One region of the Pseudoalteromonas sp. PAB 2.2 genome, then DNA from elsewhere that is predicted to be linked to it. Evidence: predicted binding sites of a transcription regulator. Region 1 holds the regulator's gene; the other holds the start of a gene.
The links. The regulator FliA, encoded in region 1, starts transcription of late flagellar genes. The targets are predictions, from matches to a motif close to CTAAAGNTNNNNNNNNNNNNGCCGATA.
Positions count from the first base shown of each region.

Region 2: the regulator FliA is predicted to act here: its motif matches at 1,370-1,396, upstream of pomA (flagellar motor protein PomA).

Region 1 covers NZ_LYPI01000010.1:215,979-219,150, reverse strand. The annotation lists gene BWD47_RS09440 (chemotaxis protein CheA) at 1-163, opposite strand, end outside; gene BWD47_RS09435 (protein phosphatase CheZ) at 179-946, opposite strand; gene cheY (chemotaxis response regulator CheY) at 964-1,347, opposite strand; gene BWD47_RS09425 (RNA polymerase sigma factor FliA) at 1,387-2,097, opposite strand; gene BWD47_RS09420 (MinD/ParA family protein) at 2,124-2,984, opposite strand; gene flhF (flagellar biosynthesis protein FlhF) at 2,977-3,172, opposite strand, start outside.
Region 2 covers NZ_LYPI01000012.1:210,799-213,970, reverse strand. The annotation lists gene BWD47_RS12285 (flagellar motor protein MotB) at 1-537, opposite strand, end outside; gene pomA (flagellar motor protein PomA) at 540-1,307, opposite strand; gene BWD47_RS12275 (exodeoxyribonuclease VII small subunit) at 1,579-1,821, shown strand; gene ispA ((2E,6E)-farnesyl diphosphate synthase) at 1,826-2,713, shown strand; gene dxs (1-deoxy-D-xylulose-5-phosphate synthase) at 2,802-3,172, shown strand, end outside.

The DNA.
Region 1 (3,172 bases):
CGCCACCTTTTACGGTGTGAAAGCCTCTAAAAATAGCGTTTAGTAAGTCTTTATCATCTGGATTATTTTCAAGCTCGACCAATTGCTCTGACAAAAGCTCTAAAATTTCCCCTGCTTCAACAAGGAAATCCTGTAAAATATCTTCATCGACTTCAAAGCTCATGCAGCTACTCTCCTCTTAGAAGCCCAGACTTGATAATAGGTCATCAACTTCATCTTGTCCTGAAACAACATCATCGCGTGACTCTTTATCAATAATTGGCCCTTCTGGACCTGCCAGCGTATCGCTTTGTGCAGGTGCTTTGTCTATGGCCTGTTTTTCTTGTTTTATTTGACCATCGTCTTGACTGCCGAATACAGTTAAGAGATTGATTAAACTGTCTTCTACTTCGCGCACTAATTCGATAACACGGCGTATTACCTGCCCCGTCAAGTCTTGATAATCTTGCGCCATTAGCACGTTGGTCATCAAGCCTTGTAACTCATCTGTTTTGGTGTGCGAGTTATTCATGAACTTATCTAAGCTGTGGCATAACGTTTTAAATTCACCGAGTTCAATTTCTCGATTCATTAAACGATCCCACGTTGGTTTAATCGTGGCAATTTCATCAGCGAGCTGTTGTGCTATAGGCAAACTCGCTTCCACGGCATCCATCGTTTTATTGGCCGCGCTTTCAGTCATTTCCATGACATAATTCAAGCGCTGCTTTGCATCCGGGATTGCTTCTGTTGTTAAATCTGTGAGTCGAGTATCAAGATCGAAGTTTTTTAGTGCTTCATGAAGTTGTCGTGTCAATTTACCGACTTCAGCAAACAACTCTGATTGTTCTTTTGATGCTGTTTCAAGTATCAGCTTATCAGCCTTCTCTTGTTCACCATTTTCAAGATACTCAACAAGTTGACGAGCTTGCTCTAAACTTATTTGAGGCGCAGCAAGTGCTGACATAAGCCTCTCCCCTTAGATTAACCTAAACGTTCAAACACTTTTTCCAATTTGGTTTTCAGTGTCGCAGCAGTGAATGGTTTGACGATATAGCCATTAACACCCGCTTGAGCAGCAGCAACAATTTGTTCTTTTTTCGCTTCAGCTGTCACCATTAACACGGGGATATGTTTAAGGCTATCATCAGCACGAATTGCGCGTAATAGATCAATACCTTGCATTCCAGGCATATTCCAATCTGTTACAACAAAATCAAACTCTTGATTTTGCAACATCGGCAATGCTGTTGAACCATCATCAGCTTCCTGCACATTGGTAAAACCTAAATCCCTTAACAGGTTTTTAATGATACGTCTCATTGTAGAAAAATCATCAACAACAAGAATTTTCATGTTTTTATCCAAAACATCCTCCGGTGAGGTTTGAACCTTATTTACTTACTACTAATTAATCCAGTCATTGATTTTTGCTTTGAGCTTAATCATCGCCTGACCATGTATTTGACTCACACGCGATTCGCTAACATCGAGTATGTGCCCTATTTCTTTTAAGTTCATTTCATCGTTGTAATACAAAGACAAAACGAGTGCATCTCTTTCTGGTAAAGATTGGATAGCCGTCAATAGAGACTGGTTAAACCGTTCATTTTTAACATTATTAAACGGTTTGTCTAGTGCTAAATCATGCCCCATAGGTGTGATGACGTCTTCATCAACGCCTAAATCCTCTATACCCAGTACCTTACTGGAATTTACATCATGTAGAATATGATGGTACTCATCCAGTGTAATATCAAGTTTTTCAGCAACTTCTGTGTCTTTTGGCTCGCGGTTTAAAATACTCTCTAAATCCGAAATCGTTTCAGCGACAAGGCGTGCATTACGGTGAACTGAACGGGGAGCCCAATCACCTCGACGGATTTCATCGAGCATAGCACCTCGAATTCGAATACCCGCAAATGTTTCAAAACTGGCCCCTTTACTCGCATCAAAATTTTTCGACGCTTCTATAAGGCCAATCATACCTGACTGAATCAAATCATCGAGTTGCACACTGGCAGGTAAACGAGCAATTAGATGACACGCCACTTTTTTGACTAAAGAGGCATGTTTTTCAACAATCGCATTTAAATTCTGTGCTGATTGATATCCCATCGCTTTATTCACCGATGTTGTCATAGTTAACCGTTTACTAGTTTTTCAATAAAAAATTCTAAATGACCTGACGGTTGATTTGGAATTGGCCACTTAACTGCTTTCGTTGCTAATGTTTTAAATGCCACAGCGGCTGGTGAGTTTGGAAATAACTCCACAATCACTTTTTGGCGGCGGGTCGATTTGCGCATATTCTCGTCATACGGAATGGTTGCGACAAGTTCCATAGACACATCTAAGAATCGATCCGTTACTTTTGAGAGTTTAGCAAATAATTCTTGCCCTTCACGCATACTGCGCACCATATTGGCAACTATTTTAAATTTGTAAACGCCATGCTCACGACTTAACACTTTAATTAGGGCGTAAGCGTCGGTAATTGAGGTAGGTTCATCGCATACAACAACAACAACATCTTGCGCTGCACGCGAAAAGCTTAATACCATGTCTGAAATACCCGCAGCGGTATCGACAATTAAAATATCAAACTCAGTATTTAGCTCGCTAAATGCGCGGATAAGCCCCGCATGTTCTGACGGTGTTAACTCAACCATACTTTGCGAGCCCGAAGTCGCTGGCACAATTTTTATACCTGCTGGGCCTTCGACAAGAATTTCATCCAGTTCACACTCACCAGATAAAACATGAGATAAGTTTCTCTCGACACGTAAACCAAGCATTACGTCACAATTTGCCAACCCTAAATCGGCATCTAATACTAATACACGATTTCCCAGCTGACCTAATGCGATCGCGGTATTGAGTGACACATTCGTTTTACCCACACCACCTTTGCCGCCAGTGACAGCGATAACTTTAACGCCACTATTATTATTTTGATTCATTTTGCGCAGGCCGCTTGCTTGATCTAATACTGTGTTAATCATACATCCCTACTGTGTTCGACGCTACTGCTTGACGTCGTGAATGTTGTGCTTTTGCTCGTTTTAAATATAATTGCTCAGCTTTTTTTACTAGTTTTTCTGCATTCGCAACGCGAATATCTTCAGGAACACGCTGACCATTAGTAAGATACCCTATTGGCAAGCGATTTTGAATCGCAATACTAATAATC
Region 2 (3,172 bases), on a different contig from region 1:
AATAATTTGCTGACCAAGCGACTCAAGCTCAATCGCCCCATCCATAATCTGTTGCTCTAATTGCTGAGCAATTTTTTTCACAAGCTCATTAGTTTGCTCTTGATCAGCCGCTGAAATTGACTGCTCCATCGCTTGCTCTTGCGCTGTACTTTGCGATTCACCACCGCGCTTGTTACCTCGTTGCTCTTGGCGACCACCAGCAGAGCTTTCATCACCCGCTTGAAACTCTAACATTTGCTGAGTCATTTCAACGGTTTGTTGTTGAATCGTTTCAATCGGCGTGGGCTCAGGTTTACCTGGCGTGAACTCCATTGCAATCACCGAGGTTCCTTTGGGAATATCTTTTACTTCAATCTTATTTTGCACACCAAAAGCAAACTTCATCGAGCCTGCTATTTGCTTAAACTTAAGTACATCCATTTCAGAGAAAGCAAGTAAGAGTACAAAGAAGCACATTAATAACGACATTAAGTCAGCAAATGTGCCCATCCAAGCTGGCAGGCCAGGGGGCGGACATTTGCACTCTTGATCAGACATGCCTACTCCTCAGTATCTACTTTACGTTTAGATTCGGCTAAATAGTTTTTCAAAATCCCTTCAATTACTTTCGGGTTTTGACCATCTTGTATGCCTAAAACCGCATCCAAAATGAGGCGCTGGTTTAGTGCTTCTTCGTCTTTACGAAGCTCAAGCTTTACCTGAATAGGAATAGCAATAACATTCGCTAAAAATGCACCGTATAAGGTGGTAAGTAGGGCCACCGCCATAGCAGGACCAATCGCTTTAGGGTCATCCATGTTTGATAACATCGCAACCAACCCTATCAGCGTACCAATCATACCCATTGCCGGGGCGATATCAGCAAGCGATTTAAATAAAGTGGCACCATGTTCATGACGTGCAGATGTCAAAGAAATATCTTTTTGTAGCGTAGCCCTCACAACATCGGCATCATGACCATCAACCAGCATATCAACCCCTTTTCGCATGAACGCATTGGGGATATCAGCCTCTTCAAGCGCGAGAAAGCCACCTTTACGTGCAGAGTCAGCTAGTTCAACTGCTTTTTCAATTAACTCTTCTGGAGATTCAATTTTGAACATGAAGGCTTTAGCTGCAACCTTCCCTATCCCCAAAAACTGTCCCATGGTGAAGTTTGATAACACAATAAAAATCGAGCCACCGAATACAATGACCACCGAAGGTGTGTTGTAAAACATTGCAACTTGGCCGTCACTACTTAACACCATCGACATAGCAATTAAGCCTATGGCACCAAGAATACCTATTATGGTTGCTAAATCCACATACCCCTCCAGAGGAAAATAACACGACACCCTCAGGCATCAAATTTTTATTATTAACTGCTTATCGGCAAGCAATTGAATTACTTAAATCATTAAATGAATTAATTTTATTTTAATGTAAGATTTTTAAGCTACAAGTTTAAGCTGTATCTAAAAGCGTAAAAATAGCATATCGAAATCGCTTTATGCGTAAAAAAACACATCATTCTTTGACCTAGTTTAGCATTCCCCCTAAAATTGGCCTCACTTTCTAATAGCTATCGAGGCCACAATGGCGGCAAAGAAACCAGAAAACTTAAGCTTTGAAGAAGCGCTGGATGAATTATCTCAAATAGTTGTGCAAATGGAGCAAGGTGAACTGTCTTTAGAACAGTCACTTAAACAGTTTGAACGTGGTATTGCACTGGCAAATGCCTCATCGGGTAAATTACAGCAAGCAGAACAAAAAGTGGCCATTTTAATGGGCAACGATAGCCAAGCTCCTCTGAGCAACTTTGATTCAAACCTGGACTAATTCAGTGCAATTAAAAGAACAACTACAACGTGCTCAACACGATGTTGAAGCCATGTTAAATCGCTATTTTGATCAGCCACTTAATACCGAACAAACAATTAAAGACGCAACCCATTATGGTGTTTTAAATGGGGGGAAGCGTTTACGGCCGTACCTTGTTTACGCAACCGGTCGTATGATGGGAGCAAACAAAGCCGATTTAGATGTACTTGCAGCAGCCATTGAGTGTATCCATAGTTACTCACTTGTACACGATGATTTGCCGGCAATGGACGATGATGATTTACGCCGAGGCCGACCAACTTGCCACATTGTTTATGGCGAAGCACAGGCAATTTTAGCCGGCGATGCACTGCAAACGCTTGCATTTGATTTAATTGCTAATCATCAATTTACGGTGCCAGCGACACAACAGGTTAAAATGATAGCCTCATTAAGCAAAGCCTCAGGTATTGAAGGTATGGTTGGGGGACAAGCACTGGATATTGTCTCTACCGATCAAGTGATCAGTGTTGAGCAATTGGAACGTATCCACCAACTGAAAACCGGGGCGCTTTTAAATTGTGCAATTACACTGGGAGCTTTGTGCGCGACTCACTGTGATCAGCATACATTGCAGCAACTAAATCTATTTGGTCAAGCGATAGGTCTGGCTTTTCAGGTACAAGACGATATCCTAGACGTTGAAGCTGATACTGAAACATTAGGAAAGCCTCAAGGGTCAGATATTGCGGCTAATAAAGCAACCTACCCTGCTTTATTAGGCATGGCAGGTGCTAAACAAAAAGCGCAAGATTTACTTGCCCAAGCTCATCAGGCTCTTGAGGCAATAGATTACGACACAAATGAGTTGGCAAGCCTTGCCAGCTATATAGTTGAACGTAAATATTAGTGCCTACAAAAGAAAGACAAAATAACTAAAAAATCAGAGCCGCTATGGGCTATAATGCACTCTGGTTAGCGAAGGATGTATAAAAAACATGACACTTGATAGTAGCAAGTATCCATTATTAAGTTTGGTTGACGAACCAGCACAACTGCGTGATTTAGCGCAAGACAAATTACCTGCGTTTAGTAAAGAGTTACGTGAATACCTCTTGAACTCAGTTTCGCAAAGTAGTGGTCATTTAGCATCAGGATTAGGCACTGTTGAGTTAACTGTTGCGCTGCATTATGTCTATAACACCCCTGAAGATCGTTTAGTATGGGATGTGGGTCACCAAGCATACCCACACAAAATCTTAACGGGTCGTCGTGACCAAATGCATACGATTCGTCAAAAGGATGGCTTACACCCTTTCCCATTCCGTGAAGAAAGTAAATACGATACATTCAGTGTAGGTCACTCTAG